DNA from 2 places in the Luteimonas sp. TWI596 genome. Region 2 is predicted to be linked to the other one. Evidence: riboswitches for the same ligand, from Rfam matches in the RefSeq annotation. Region 2 holds a riboswitch; the other holds the start of a gene.
The links. Region 2 has a riboswitch for cobalamin ahead of metE (5-methyltetrahydropteroyltriglutamate--homocysteine S-methyltransferase). Riboswitches for the same ligand answer to the same signal wherever they lie in the genome.
Positions count from the first base shown of each region.

Region 1: linked by a shared signal. The riboswitch ahead of btuB (TonB-dependent vitamin B12 receptor) and the one ahead of metE (5-methyltetrahydropteroyltriglutamate--homocysteine S-methyltransferase) in region 2 are both predicted to bind cobalamin.

Region 1 covers NZ_JBDJMU010000008.1:7,265-15,049, reverse strand. Annotated here, with positions in the region: gene ABE487_RS07830 (NAD(P)H-dependent oxidoreductase) at 1-365, shown strand, start outside; gene ABE487_RS07825 (NAD(P)H-binding protein) at 421-1,053, opposite strand; gene btuB (TonB-dependent vitamin B12 receptor) at 1,164-3,035, opposite strand; cobalamin riboswitch at 3,164-3,382, opposite strand; gene ABE487_RS07815 (TfoX/Sxy family protein) at 3,403-3,762, opposite strand; gene ABE487_RS07810 (GAF domain-containing protein) at 3,759-4,241, opposite strand; gene bioD (dethiobiotin synthase) at 4,314-5,015, shown strand; gene ABE487_RS07800 (efflux RND transporter permease subunit) at 5,062-7,785, opposite strand, start outside.
Region 2 covers NZ_JBDJMU010000015.1:70,900-78,684, forward strand. Annotated here, with positions in the region: gene ABE487_RS12550 (TonB-dependent receptor) at 1-985, opposite strand, end outside; gene ABE487_RS12555 (RNA polymerase sigma factor) at 1,155-1,715, shown strand; gene ABE487_RS12560 (FecR domain-containing protein) at 1,712-2,773, shown strand; gene metE (5-methyltetrahydropteroyltriglutamate--homocysteine S-methyltransferase) at 2,810-5,128, opposite strand; cobalamin riboswitch at 5,338-5,570, opposite strand; gene ABE487_RS12570 (NAD(P)H-dependent oxidoreductase) at 5,589-6,299, opposite strand; gene ABE487_RS12575 (LysR substrate-binding domain-containing protein) at 6,412-7,341, shown strand; gene ABE487_RS12580 (oxidoreductase-like domain-containing protein) at 7,357-7,536, opposite strand; gene ABE487_RS12585 (phosphatase PAP2 family protein) at 7,568-7,785, opposite strand, start outside.

The sequences.
Region 1 (7,785 bases), on a different contig from region 2:
AGCGTGCATTGCTCGCGGTGTCGGTCGGCGGTCCCGAGGTGGACTACTCGCCCCGCGGCATCAATGGCCCGCTGGAACAGTTGCTGTTTCCGATCACCCACGGTGCTTTGTTCTTTCCGGGCATGCAGGTGCTGCCCACTTTCGCGGTCTACGGCGCGGGTGCGCTCGACGCGCAGGGCCTCGCGTCGGCATCCCAGGCGTGGCGGGCGCGGCTGGCGGGGCTGTTCGAGCAGGCGCCGATCGCGTTCCGGGCGCAGAACGGTGGCGATTACCCCGACCGCCACGTGCTGGCCGCGGAGGTCGCGCCCGGTCGAAGCGGGTTGATGGCGCATATCGCCGATTCGGATGCCCAAGCGGGATGCTGACCTGCGGCGGGCGGTGCCCGTCCGGCTGGGCAGCGTCCCCGCCTGCGCCGTGACCTCAGCGCGGACGCCCGATGAACGGCGTGCAGTGGAGGAAGTCGCCTGATTCGAGGCAATCGATCACGAAGCCAGCCACCTCGTCCCGGGTGACCGTGCGCAGTTGCAGCGACGGCGGGACGGACAGGGCGACCTGCCAGTCGCCGCGTCCACTGCGCGCGGTGAACGGCGCGGGCCGCACCAGCGTCCAGTCCAGCCCTGAGTCCTGGATCAGCGCCTCCTGGCGTTCCTTGTCGGCATAGCGGTGGCGAGTGACCAGCGGAAAGACGATGCGGTTGTACAGCCAGCCGCCGTGCCCGCGCGTCTCGCCCGCGCCCACGCCGGTGATCGCGATCAGGCGCCGCACGCCGCTGTCGCGCATCGCGGCGATCGCTGCACGGGTCGCATCAGAGAACACCGTCGTCGGCCTCGGGCTGGCGACGCCCAGGCTCATCACGACCGCATCGTGCGCGGGCATGCGTTGCGCCAGGAAGCGGGCGTCGTCGGGGCGGCCGACTACGATGTCGACGCCCGCTGTGGCGGTGAGCCGATCTGCCGACCGCGTTTGCGCCGTGACCCGGTGGCCGCGCGCCACCGCCTGCGCGACCAGCCGTGTGCCCACGCCGCCCGACGCGCCCATGACGAATACGCGCATTGCTGTCCCTGCCAAGCCGGTGCCGGCCGACAGTCTCGCAGATGCCGGGCGATGCGGCCGGGGGGGGGGGGGGGGGCGAGGCGGCCCGCCCCCCCGCGACCGGCACCGCGTCAGCGCGCGAGCGGCTGCCAGCGCAACGCCAGGCCGTACTCGCGCCCGGGCTGGCGGTACCACGCCACCGTCTCGTAGTCCTTGTCGAGCAGGTTGGTCGCCCGCGCCTCGAGCGTCCACGCGGGTGCGAACGCCCACGCCGCACGCAGGTCGAGGGTGCCGTAGCCGCCGACGCGCAGCGTGTTGGCGGGGTTGTCGTAGCGGCCGCCGGCGCCGCGCAGCGTAGTGCCGATGCGCAGGTCGCCAAAGCTGCGATCGATGTCGAGCCGGCCGCTGCTGCGCGCGCGTCGGGCGAGCAGGTTGTCGCGGTAGGTGCCCTGGCTGCGGTCGCGCGGGTCGACGTGACTCAACTCGGTCGACAGGTCCCAGCCGGCGAGGGTGGTCGCGAACGTCAGCTCGGCGCCACGGATGCGGGCCTCGTCGATGTTGCTGCCGCGACCGACATAGTCCGGCGGCGGGTAGACGAACACAATCAGGTCGTCGATGCGGCTCTCGAACACGTCGAGCGACCAGCGCCACTGGGCCGCCTGCTGCGAGATGCCGAGATTCACGCTTTTGGCGCGTTCCGGTTTGAGGTCCGGGCTCTCCGAACCGGGGAAGTACAGGTCGTTGAAGGTCGGGGCCTTGAAGCCGGTCCCGGCGCTGGCGGTCACGCGAAGGCCGTGGGCCAGCTCCATGCCCCAGCCCAGGCTGCCGGTGCCGTGGCCGCCGAACTGCTCGTTGTCGTCGTGGCGCAGGCTCGCCTGCAGGCGATGCGCGCCGAAGCGGCCGCGGTACTCGACGAACGTGGCGTAGTTGTCGCGCGCCGTCACCGCGTAGCGGGTGTCGCTGTCGACTTGGTCGGCCTGCCAGTCGAAGCCCAGGCTCAGGCCCTGGGTCGGCGCCAGGCCGAAGTCGGCCTGCACCGAGGCGGTGTCGCGGCGGGTGTCGATGCGGCCGACATGACTGCGCGTGCCGGTGTCGGCATCGCGGAAGGAGGTGCTCGACTTGTCGTAGGCACGGCCGGCCTGCGCGGTCAGGCGCACGACGTCCGAGGGCGCGTAGGTCAGTGTTCCGCCTGCCACCTGCTGCACGATGTCGGCCTCGTTACCGCCGAAGAGGCTGCCGTCGAACTGATTGAACGCGTCGGCATGCAAGGCATGACCTTCCAGCCGCAGCGCGTCGGTGAGCTGCACGCCGGCGCGCAGGTTCAGCGAACGGTTGCGGTAGCCGTCGCGGTCGGGCTCTTCGACGAAGCACCCCTGGAACAACGCCGACGAGCCGCGGCAGGCATCGATGCCGTCGGTGCGCTGGAACGCTGCATCGACACCGAACCAGCCCCGGCCGCTGCGGCCGCCGATGCCGGCGCTGGCTTCGCGCAAGCCGTGGCTGCCGGCGCCGATTCGTGCGTGCGGCGCAATCGCGCCGTCGTGGCGGCGGGTGAAGATCTGGATGACGCCGCCGATCGCTTCCGAGCCGTAGAGGCTCGAACGCGGGCCGCGTACGATTTCCACGCGCTCGATCTGGTCGACCGGCAGGTCCTGGATCGCCGGCATGCCGGCGGTCGCGCTGCCGATGCGTACGCCATCGACGAGCACCAGTACGTGGTCGGATTCGGCGCCGCGCAGGAAGATCGAGCTCAGCTTGCCCGGGCCGCCGCTGTTGCCGATCTGGATGCCGGCGCGGCCGCGCAGCAGCTCCGGCAGGTCGCGCGCCTGGCTGCGTTCGATCTCGTCGCGGTCGATGATCTGCGCCGGCACGAGGGTGTCGGCCAGCGCGGTCTGGGTGCGATTGGCGGTGACGAGCACGGCGTCGAGTTCGCCGGGAGCGGCGAGCGCCGACGGAGCGAGCAGGGCAGTGGCGATCGCCACGGTCAAGGTGCGGAACGGCATTGCGGTCTCCTTGCGCGCGCGCATCGAACGCGCGGCGGGCGGGCGAAGATCGCGGGAACGGGCGCACACGGACCGCCGTCCAGGCGCAAGGCGCACCCGGAACGTCGTCGCAATGCCCGCCGCATCGCAATCAGGTGGAACTTCGAGGCCGGTCTCCGGACTTGCGCGTGGGCGGTCTGAGCCCAGGCGTCGCGCCTTCCCGTGCACAGGGCACAGTGGCGAGAAGCGACGCTTGCACACGCTTACCGTTGCGGGGGCAGTGCCGGAATGGGGTTGCCTCGCGGCGCCCGCACCGGCTTCCCGTTTCAACCCAGGCAGGCCGGGTCACCGCGAAGCAGGCGCGATTGTACGCCAGCGCTCGTCCGGTTCAGCGTGCGTCGGGGTCGCCCGGCATCGCGTCGTCGCGATCGGCCGCGTCGTGCACGATCGTGGTGACCGGGCCGCCCGCGGTCCGTGCGCGCGGGTCGGGCAGTTGTGCGGTCGCCGCTTCGGCGGCCTCGGTCAGCTGCAGACGCCGAGCTTCGGGGACCTCCTGCCAGTGGCAGTCCAGCAGCGCGCCCTCGATCGAGTACAGCAGGTTGAGGCTGGGTCGGAAGCCGGCCCGGCGCACGCGCACGAAGGCCTCGACCGCGCCCGCTGCTTCGAGGTCCTCGCGCGTGCGCAGCCCCACCTGTCGCAGCCACGCCGCCGACTTCGGCCCGAGGTTGCGCAGCTTCGGCGCGCTCAACGCGCGTGCTCGACGTAGAGCCGTGCGAGCGCCTCCAGCCCGGCCTGATCGTCGGCGTCGAACCGGGCCGGCAGCGGACTGTCGAGATCGAAGACGCCGATCAGGCGGTCGCCGTCGACCAGTGGCACGACGACTTCAGACCGCGACGCAGCATCGCAGGCGATATGGCCTGCAAAGGCGTGCACGTCGTCGACCCGCTGGGTCTGCCGGGTGCGCGCTGCGGCGCCGCACACGCCCTTGTCGAGCGGAATACGCACACAGGCCGGCAGGCCCTGGAACGGGCCGACGACCAGTTCGGTCCCGTCGTAGAAATAGAAGCCGACCCAGTTGAGGTCGGGCAGGGCGTGGTAGACCAGCGCCGAGAGGTTCGCGGCATTGGCGATGGGGTCGGATTCGCCGTGCAGCAGAGCGCGGGCCTGTGCCGCGAGCGCGGCATACTGGTCGGCCTTGCTGCCGCTCAGAGGTGTGGATGTGAACATGTCGCGCAGTGTAGCAGCGGGGTCGCACCCGCCCGGCCGCGCCGTCGCTGGCGTCCCGATAGGCGCACCGGTATGAGCGCGCGCACGTGCCTGGTCACCGGGACCGATACCGGCATCGGCAAGACCCACGCCAGCGTGGCGCTGCTGCAGGCCTTGCGTGCCGATGGTCGCCGCGCGGTCGGCATGAAGCCGGTCGCCAGCGGCTGCGATTGGCAGGACGGTGGCTGGCGCAATGAGGATGCGCTGGCGCTGCAGGCCGCCAGCCGGCCCCGGCCGGCATACGCCGACGTCAACCCGGTGGCCCTGCCCGAAGCGACCGCGCCGACCCTGGCCGCACGCGCGGCCGGCGTGATCGTCGATGCCGCCGATCTGCACGCGGCGCACGCGCGGCTCGCCGCGGCGGCCGATGTGGTGCTGGTCGAAGGCGCTGGCGGCTGGGCTGCGCCGCTGGCCGAGGGCATCGAACATGCGGACCTGGCGCGGTGGCTGGGCGGCGCAGTGGTGCTGGTGGTCGGGCTCCGGCTCGGCTGCCTGAGCCATGCCCGGCTAAGCGCACGCGCGATCGCGGCCGACGGCTGTCGGCTTGTGGGTTGGGTCGGCAACCGGATCGATCCAGAGTTCTCGCGCGCAGACGACTATCTCGGCCTGCTTGCCGATGCGCTGCCGGCGCCGTGCCTGGGCGTGCTGCCGTTCGTCGGCGACGGGGGCAGCGCCGACGCGGGCGCCCTGGTGCTCGATCCGGCCTGGATCGACGCGCTGCCGCGCCGGCTCTGATCGAGGGCGTGGCATCCGCGGCATGCGCCGCGGATGCCCGACGTGCTCAGTGCCCCTGGGGCACCGGCGTCGCTGGGTTGCCGTCGTGCCCGTCGGCGTCCGTGGCGGCCACCGCGCCCCGGTCGTGGCTGTGGTCGCGCGCCAGCAGCAGGTAGAACGCCGGCAGCACGAACAGCGTGAACGCGGTGCCGATCGACATGCCGGCGGCGATCACCAGGCCCATCGAGAAGCGCGCCGCCGCACCCGGACCGCTGGCGATCAGCAGCGGCACCATCGCGAACACCAGCGCGGCCGTCGTCATCAGCACCGGTCGCAGGCGGATCGCGGCGGCCTGCTCGATCGCCTCGGCCTTGCTCAGACCTTCGTTGATCTGCAGCTTGTTGGCGAACTCCACGATCAGAATGCCGTGCTTGGAGATCACACCCACCAGGGTGACCAAGCCCACCTGCGTGTAGATGTTGATCGACATGCCGGGGAAGGCCTCGATGCCGGCGAACTGCAGGATGCCCGACACCAGGCCCAGCGCGTTGAGCACCAGCAGTGCGCCGCTGATCGCCATCGGCACGGTGATCAGCATGATCAGCGCATCGCGGAAGCTCTCGAACTGCGCGGCCAGCACCAGGAAGATGATCACCAGCGCGAACGCCAGCGTGATCAGCATCGTGGTGCCTTCCTGCTTGAACTGCCGCGACTCGCCGGCGTAGTCCACGCTGTAGCCCTGCGGCAGCACGTCGGCGGCGATCTCGTCGAGGACCCGCAGCGCCTCGCCCTTGGTCACGCCCGGTCGCGGCGCGAAGGTGATGCCCACCGCATTGAGCTGCTGGAAGCGCTTGAGCGACTGCGGCTGCGCGCTTTCCTTGAACGAGACCACCGTCGAGAGCGGGATCAGCTCGCCGCTGCGGGTACGGGTGTAGTAGTTGCCGAGTTGCTCGGCATTGAGCCGGTCGGCGCGCTGCACCTGCGGGATCACCCGGTAGGAGCGGTTCTGCATCGCGAAGCGATTGACGTAGCCGCCGGCGAGCAGCGCGCTCATGTCAGCCGCCAACGTGCGCATGTCGATGCCCAGCAGCGCCGCCTTGTCGCGATCGATCTGCACCTCCACGCGCGGCTTGTCGATCTTCAGGTCCTTGTCCAGGAAGATGAAGCGCCGGCTCTGCTGCGCGCGCGCGACGACCTCGTCGGCGATCTCCGACAGCTGCGCCAGCGAACCGATGCCGCCGATCAGGAACTCGCCGCCGCCGTCGCCGCCGGCCGAGGGCAGCGACGGCGGCACCAGCGCGAAGATGTTCAAGCCGGTGATCTCGGCAAGCTTGGGCTGCAGGTCCTGCTGCAGCACCTGGTTGGTCGAACGGTCGCGCTGGCTCCAGGGCTTGAGCACGAAGCCGCCCATCGCGCTGTTGCTGCCCCCCATGCCGCCGAAGCCGCCGTTGAACAGGAAGAAGTCGTTGATCTCGGGGATCTGATCCACGATGTCGGACATCTCTTCGGTGTAGCGCTCGACATAGTCCAGCGTGCTTGCCGCATCCGCGCTGCCGATCGCGAACACGAAGCCTTCGTCCTCCATCGGCGCCGGTTCCTTGGGCGCGCCGATGTACAGGAATGCGCACGAGACCAGCACCACCGCGCCGAAGGCCAGGATCACGCCGCGGGTCTGCAGCGCGCCGTGCAGGCGTCGCTGATAGCCGTGCTGCAGGGCGTCGAAGCGGCGGTCCAGCCACGCTTCCAGGCGGCTTTTGCCGCTGCCCTGACCATGCGGCTTGAGGATCTTGGCGCACATCATCGGCGTAAGCGTCAGCGCGATCACGCCCGACAGCAGCACCGAGCCGGCCAGCGTGAACGCGAATTCGGTGAACAGCACTCCGGTCAGTCCGCCCTGGAAGCCGATCGGCAGATACACCGCGATCAGGGTCGTGGTCATCGCCACAACCGGCCACGCCAGTTCGCGCGCGCCACGGATCGACGCATCGAACGGCGTCATGCCCTCCTCGATGTGGCGGTGGATGTTTTCCAGCACGATGATCGCGTCGTCGACCACGATGCCGATCGCCAGCACCATCGCCAGCAATGTGAGCAGGTTGATCGTGAAGCCCATCAGCAGCATCAGGAACAGCGCGCCGACCAGCGACAGGGGCACGGTGATCGCCGGGATCAGCACGCTGCGCAGCGACCCCAGGAACAGGTAGATGACCACGATCACGATGATCACCGCTTCGATGATCGTGCGGATGACCTCGTTGATGCCGTCCTGGATCGACTCGGTGCTGTCGTAGGGGATCGTCGCCTCGATGCCCTCGGGCAACTGCGGCACGATCTCGTTGTCCCAGGCGCGGCGCACGTCCGCGATCACGTCCAGCGCGTTGGCGTCGGGCGAGACATAGATGCCCATGAACGTGGCCGAGGCCCCGTTGATGCGCACCGACGAGCCGTAGTTCTCCGAGCCCAGCACCACATCGGCGATATCGCCCAGGCGCACGATCGCGCCGTCTGCCTCGCGCACCACCAGCGCGCGGAACTCATCGGGCGTGCGCAGATCGGTGCGCGCGGTGAGATCGACCGCCACCATCTGGCCCTTGGTCGAGCCCAGGGCCGAGAGCACGTTGTTGGCCTGCAGCGCGGCGTGGACATCGCTGGCGGTGACGCCCAGCGCGGTCATCCGGTCGGGCTTGAGCCACACCCGCATTGCAAATGCGCCCGGGCCCATGATCTCGGCACGCTGCACGCCTGGGATCGTCGCGATCTTCGGCTCCACCGCGCGCGTGAGGTAGTCGGT
Region 2 (7,785 bases):
CACTGCGCGGCACGATGCCATCGTTGTCGAGGAACTCGCCGCCGACCAGCAGGTGGCCGCGATCGTCCGCGAAGCGCGTGCCCCAGGCGCCCTCGAAACGCTTTTCGTCGCCATCCGAATAGGTCGAGCGCCCGGCCTGCGCGCCGAACTTCACCCCCTCGAAGTCGTGATCCAGGGTGATGTTGACCACGCCCCCGACCGCGCCCGAGCCCCAGGCCGCCGACGCGCCGCCGGTCACCACGTCCACGTACTTCACCAGCACCGACGGCACGGTGTTGAGGTCGTTATCGCCCGAGACGCGGCGTCCGTCGAGCAGCACCAGGGTCCGGCTGATGCCCAGGCCGCGCAGGTCGACCGGGGCGTTGCCGGCGCCGGTGTTGGAGCCGGTGGTCTGCGGCGAACTGGTCGCACGGAACTGCGGCAGGTCATTGAGCGCGGCACCGATGTTGGTGCGCATGTCCAGGTTCAGCTCCTCGGCGCTGATCGGCAGGATCGGCGTCGGCGAGACGAAATCAGGCCGGTCGATGCGCGAGGCCGAGACCCGGACGGTGTCCAGGCTGACCGCATCGCCCGACGCCCCCGCGACCGCCGCACGCGCACCGGACGCCGCCGGCGACGCCGCGGCCTGCGGCGCGTTCTCGTCGGCGACGATGATCACGCGGCCATCGCTCTCGCGGTAGGTGAGTCCGGTGCCGGCCAGCAGCAGGTCCAGCGCCTCGCCGAGGCTGTGGCGCCCGGACACCGCCGGTGCGGTCATGCCGCGCACCAGATCCGGGGACACGATGATCTCGCGCTCGGCGCTGAGCGCCAGTTGGTTGAGCGCGGCGCCCAGCGGCTGGCTCTGCACCGCGAACTCGCGCTGCGGCGCTTGCGCCGATACCGGTGCGACGGTGCCGACCATGCAGCCCAGCGCGATCGCCAGCGCCGGCACCAGCGGATGCAACGAATGGCGACGCGCGCCCCCAGCCCTCAAACCCTGTGTCATGAAATCCCCTCGAAGTCGTGATCGGTCCCCGCCGCTCCTTGACGATTGGTCATGACGCCCCTGTCCACGATGCAGACGCACGCCGGTCACAATTCCTCAGCTTGCTCATCACGCGCCGCTCACATAGGGTTCGAAGGGCGACATCCCGTCTTCTCCTCCCCCGACACCGATGACTGCGCCCGCCCCCGGCAAGGCGTCCGAGGCTGCCCTGCGGCACCCGGACGAGCGGAACGTCACCCGTCTGGCCCAGCAGTACCGGCCGGCGTTGCTGCGCTATTTTTCGCGGCACCTGACGAGCACGGAGGACGCCGAGGACCTGACCCAGGACACGCTGGCGCGACTGAGCCAACAGCCCGCCCCCCGTCTGGCCGGATTGGCGAACGTCGAGGCGTTCGTGATGCGCATCGCCTCCAATCTGCTGCGCGACCGCTTTCGCCGCGACCGCAGCCATCGCAAGTCCGATCATGTGCCGATCGAGGCGGTCGCCGCGGCTTGGCAGAGTGAGGAGCCGTCGTGCGAATGCGTCTACGCAGACAAGGCGCGTCTGCAACGGTTTCTGCAGGCGCTCGATGCGTTGCCGCCGCGCTGCCGCGAGGTCTTCTTGCTGCAGCGATATGATGGGCTGACCTACAGCGCCGTCGCCAAGCGGCTCGGCATCAGCGTGAGCGCGGTGGAGAAACACATGATGCGGGCCCTGATGCACCTGGATGCGACCCTGGACGAGGCATGAAGCCTGAGCTCGAGCTGATCGAAGGCGGCGATCCGATCCGGCGCCGCGCAGCCGCGTGGTTTGCGCGCCTGCGCGCCGACGACGTGCACGGCACCGACCTGCGCGCCTGGCAGGCGTGGATTGACGCCGACCCGCGCCATCGCGCCGCCTACGAGCGGCTGGAGCGGTTGTGGACCGGGCTGGGCACGCACGCGCCGCATCCCGAGATCGCACGCCGCCTGGACGCCGTCGCGGCGCCCCAGCGCGCGCCCCGCCCCCGCGCCAGCCGTCGCTGGCCGGTCGCCGCAGGTCTGGCCGCCACCCTCGCCCTCGCGCTGCTCGGCGCCTGGCAGCTGCTGGTGCCGGCCGCACCGACCGAGCGTGTCTACGCCACCGGTGTGGGCGAGCGCCGCGAGCTGACGCTCGAGGACGGCACCCACATCAGCTTGGACACCGACAGCCGGTTGCACGTCGCCTTCGGGCCGCGCGCACGCACGGTGGTCCTCGACCGCGGCCGCGCGTTCTTCCGCGTCGCCCGCGAGCGCCGGCCACTGACGGTGCACACCACGCACGGCGGCCTGCGCGTGGTCGGCACCGAGTTCGAGTTGAATCGCCGCGCCGCTGCGCTGGACGTCGCCCTGATCCAAGGCGAGGTCGTGCTGCTGCCGCTCGATGGCGGCAGCAACGGCCGGCCTGCCCCGTTGCTGGGCCTGGTCGCCGGCCAGACCGCGCGGCTCAGCCGCGATCTCGACACGCCGCAGATCGGCACCTTGCGCAAGCTCGCCGCGCCGGCCTGGCTGTCGGGCCGGCTGGTGTTCGAGGACGCGACGCTGGCCGAGGTCGTGGCCGAGTTCAACCGCTACAGCCACGAGCGGATCGTCATCGAGGACGCGTCGCTGACAGAGCTGCGCGTGACCGGTGTGTTCCGCAGCGATGCGCCGTTGGCCTTCGTCGGGGCGCTGTGCGAGGCCTATCCGATCGTGGCCGACGCCAGCACGCCCGGCCGCCTGCAACTGCGCCGCGCCCCGGCCCAGCGGGCGACCGGCGATGCCGGGCGCCGCGACGTCGGCCGGCGCTGACGGCCGCGTCGCGACATCCGGCATCGGCCAGTGCGGTCAGGCCGGCACGGCGGGGGCCGCCTCCGTCCGGCTGCGATCGGCATGCGCACGCAGCGTGCGCGCCGCCGCGACCAGCGCTGACAGCGCTGCGCGCGTTTCCGGCCAGCCGCGGGTCTTGAGCCCGCAATCGGGATTGACCCACAGCTGGGCGACCGGAATCGACTCGGCCGCCCGGCGCAGCAACGCGGTCATCTCCTCGACATCGGGCACGCGCGGAGAATGGATGTCGTAGACGCCCGGGCCGATGCCGTTGGGATAGCGGAACCGCACGAAGGCCTCGAGCAATTCCATGCGCGAGCGCGAGGTCTCGATCGAGATCACGTCGGCGTCCATCGCCGCGACCGCCTCGATGATGTCGTTGAACTCCGAGTAGCACATGTGGGTGTGGATCTGGGTGGTGTCGGCCACGCCCGAGGCGCTGATGCGGAAGCTCTCGACCGCCCAGTCCAGATACGCCGCCCAATCGGCGCGCCGCAGCGGCAGGCCCTCGCGCAGCGCCGGTTCGTCGATCTGGATCACGCCGATGCCGGCCGCCTCCAGGTCGGTCACCTCGTCGCGCAAGGCCAGTGCGATCTGCCGGCAGGTATCGGCGCGCGACTGGTCGTCGCGCACGAACGACCATTGCAGCACTGTCACCGGGCCGGTCAGCATGCCCTTCATCGGCCGCGGGGTCAGCGACTGCGCGTAGCGCGACCAGCGCACGGTCATCGGCGCCGGGCGGGCGACATCGCCGTAGATCACCGGCGGCTTCACGCAGCGCGAGCCGTAGCTCTGCACCCAGCCGTTCTTGGTGAACGCGAAGCCATCGAGCTGCTCGCCGAAGTACTCGACCATGTCGTTGCGCTCGAACTCGCCGTGCACCAGCACATCCAGCCCGAGGTCTTCCTGCACACGCACGCACTGCGCGATCTGGTCGGCGATGAACGCATCGTAGTCGGCCTGGCTCAGCTTGCCGGACTTGTGCGCTGCACGCGCCTCCCGGACCTCGAGCGTCTGCGGGAACGAGCCGATCGTGGTCGTGGGCCACAGCGGCAGCGGGCGCAGCGCATCCTGCGCGGCCCGACGCGCGGCATAGGGCGTCGCGCGACGCGACGCGGACGCGTCGAGTGCAGCCACCCGCGCGGCGACCTCCGGCCGCTGCACGCGGGGCGAGGCGCGCCGCGCGGCGATCGCATCGCGCGCCTTGGCCAGCGCCGGCTCGGCGGCATCGGGATCGGCCAGCGCCTCGGCCAGCAGGCGCAGTTCATCGAGTTTCTGCCGGGCGAAGGCCAGCCAGCCACGCAGTTCGTCATCCAGCGCGGTCTCGCCCGCCAGGTCCACCGGCACATGCAGCAGCGAGCACGACGGCGCCAGCCAGACCGCATCGTCGCCGCGCGCATCGATCGCGTAGCGCGCCAGCACCAGCGCATCGTCCAGCCGCGTGCGCCAGATGTTGCGGCCGTCGACGAGCCCCAACGACAACGTGCGCCCGGCCGGCAGCGCGCCGAGCACCGCATCGAGTTGTTCGCGCCCGCGCACCAGATCGACATGCAGGCCGTCGACCGGCAAGGACGCGGCCAACGGCAGGTTGTCGTCCAGCGCGCCGAAGTAGGTCGCCAGCAGCAGCTTCGGCCGCGCGCCCTGCGCCAGCGTGGCGTAGGCCCGATCAAAGGCCGCGCGCACCGCGGGGTCGAGGTCGAGCACCAGCGCCGGCTCGTCGATCTGCACCCAGGCCGCGCCGGCGGCGTGCAGGCGTGCCAGCAACTCGGCGTACACCGGCAGCAGCGCATCGAGCAGCGCGAAGCGATCGCTGCCGTCGACGGTCTTCGACAGCCACAGCAGCGTGACCGGCCCGAGCAGCACCGGCCGGGTCTCGATCCCCTCGGCCTTGGCTTCCAGGTACTCGCGCACCGGCTTGTCGTCGCGCAGCGCGAAGCGCTGGCCGGCCTGCAGTTCGGGCACCAGGTAGTGGTAATTGGTGTCGAACCACTTGGTCATCTCCAGCGCATGCAGGTCGATGCCGTCCTGCTGATGACCCCGCGCCAGCGCGAAGTAACCGGCCAGCGGATCGGCATCGGCCAGCGCGCGGTAGCGCTCGGGGATCGCGTCGAAGCCGAAGGCGGCGTCGAGCACCTGGTCGTAGAGCGAGAAGTCGTTGCTCGGCGGCGTGGCGACGCCGGCCTCGCGCTGCAGGCGCCAATGGCGCAGGCGCAGGTCGCGCGCCACTGCCTGCAACTGCGCGGCGTCGGCCTCGCCGCGCCAGTGACGTTCGACGGCGCGCTTGAGCTCGCGTTTGCGGCCGATGCGGGGAAAGCCGAGATTGGTGATGCCGGTCATGGTGGATGCGTCCTCAATGCGTGGGATTGAGGAACGAAGGGTCCGCATGGCGTGCACCGCGCCTGCGCGCGCCCGCCTGCCACACGGCCGACCTTCGCCCCCTCGGGCGAACCGGAGCCTGCGTGCGGACGTGCGGGACCGGCCGCGACGTGCGCGGCGCGATGCCCGTGCACCTCCCCGCGGAGGCCCCAGGTCGTACGTGCGCGCCTGTCGGTGCGCACGGCCAAGGCAGGTCTTCGGGCTCATGGACGGGCCACCTGCGAGGTGGTGGGCCTACTGCCCGTCGCTTCCCGGCCCGGACGGGCGCCAGTGCGTTGACGGGGGTCGTTTCCAGTTACCGCTGCGGGGCAGCGCCGGAATTGCCGCCATGCGGCGCACCGGCTTCCCTTTTAATCATCGCTTCATTCGCATGAAGAGATGAACCTTGGCGGCGACACGGTAGCCCCGGCCGCACGGGCGGTCAAGCGGGCGTGGCCGCGGCGGCCGTCTCCCGCGCATCGGCCTGTTCGGCAAGGCGATCGACCAGCGCATCGACCGCGGCCTCGGCGCGCGCGATCGAGGCCGCGAGCCGGGCATCGGCGAACTCGTCGTATTCCACCGCGACCCGGTCGACGTCGGTGATGCCCATGTAGCGCAGCGGCGTCATCACGCCCTGCTCGACCAGGTTGTCGCCGGCGTTGCGACCACCGGGGTCATAGTCGTGATCGCCGCGCGCACCCAGCAGCACGGCGCGGCGGCCCTGACCGGCCAGCATCGGCCAGTACGGCGCACCGGCGCGCGCGCGATCGAAACCGAAGGTGCGGCCCACGCGCACGATGTTGTCGATCCAGGCCTTGACCGGCGCGGGCATACCGAAGTTGTACATCGGCACCCCCATCACCACGAGCGGGCTGCCGAGCAGCTCATCGATCAGCGCATCGCTCTCGGACAGCCGCTCGATCATCCACGGCGTGCGCTGCGCCAGCGGCGTGAACGCAGCATGGATCCAGCGTCCGTCGACATGGGTCGGCGGCGTCAGGGCGAGATCGCGATAGACGATGCGATCACCGGGGCGCCGCTGTTGCCAGCGCGCGACGAAACGGGCGCCGAGCCGGCGGGTATGGGAGCCGTGCGGGACCTCGCCCGAACAACCGGGACGGGCACTGCCGTCGAGATGGAGCAAGCTGAGCATGATTCACCTGGCGAAGCTGGGAGAGAATGCGCACTGCGGCGCTCCGGCATGATTGGCGCCGGCCCAGAGCCCGACAAACGATGTTTTCTCGTCCGATGGATGAATTGCGCTCATGCACGATCGCCCCGCCCGCCTGCCACCGCTGAGCGCACTGCGCGCGTTCGAGGCCGCCGCCCGACGCCAGAGCTTCAAGGCCGCAGCCGAAGAACTGTCGCTCACGCCCACCGCGGTCAGCCACCGCATCCGCCAGCTCGAGGACTGGCTGGGCCTGCGGCTGTTCGCACGCCAAGTACGCCAGGTGCGGCTGACCGAGGCTGGGCAACGCCTGTACCCGAGCGTGCGCGGCGGCTTCGATGGCATCGCCACCGCCGTCGCCGACCTGCAACGGCAGACGCGCCGCCCCGCGGTCACGCTGAGCACGACCCGGGGCTTCGCCGCCCGCTGGCTGTTGCCACGCCTGCCGGCGCTCGCTGCGGCCGCGCCCGAAGTCGATCTGCACCTGCACGCAGCCGACGACCCGGTCCGGCTGGCCGCCGGCGGCACGGAGCTGGCGATCCGCTACGGCCCCGCACCGGCTCCGCAGGTCGAAACCTGGCCGCTGCTGCCTGGACGTTTCATTCCGGTCTGCGCCCCCGGCCTGGCGCTGGCCGGCCCGACGGCGCTGGCGACCGTGCCGCGGCTGCGCTACGCCTGGCGACTGCAGGACGCCCACACCCCCGACTGGCCGCGCTGGTGCCGAACCGCCGGCCTGCCGGACACGCACGGCGGCGAACTCGGCTTCTCCGACGAAGCGCATGCCATCCAGGCCGCGATCGCCGGCCAAGGCATCGCACTGGCGAGCGTCGCCCTGGTCGCCGACGCCCTGGAAGACGGCGTGCTGCGGGCCCCGTTCGGCCCCGCGCTCGACGGCCACGACTTCCGCCTGCTGGCCGCGCCCGGTACCACGCACACACCGGCCGTCGCCGCCGTCGGCGCCTGGCTGCGCGCAGAGGCCGACGCGTTCCTGGCCCGGCACGCTGCGCGCTTCGCAGCGGTCGCGTAAACCCGGCCGCGCGCGTCAGTCGGCCCCAGGATGCCGCGCGCGCCACGCGGCCAGCCGGGCGCGGTAGTCGGCCATCGCATCGGCGTGCAGGTCGTAGACGCAGATCGGGCAGCCGCTGTCGCAGCAGTCGCTCGGCAGCGGGGCCTCAGGCGGTTCGGGCCGCGGATCGGGGTCTGGGACAGGTGTCGTACTCATCGCGCGGCCATTGTCGCGCAGCTCGCCGGCCTCAGCGATCGTCGGCGGCCGGCAGCGGCGACAGGCGCAACGCGGCGGTCTGCGCGTCGCAGCCCTCGGGCCGGGCGCCGCGCGCACGTTGGGCGGCGACCTCGTCGCGCGCCGCCGCCAGGTCGGCCAGGAACGCCGGTTCGGCCTGCAGCCGCGCGAAGGTCGCGGCGCCGACCACCTGCCCCTGCACGATGTCGCTGTACCAGTGCACGTTGCAGA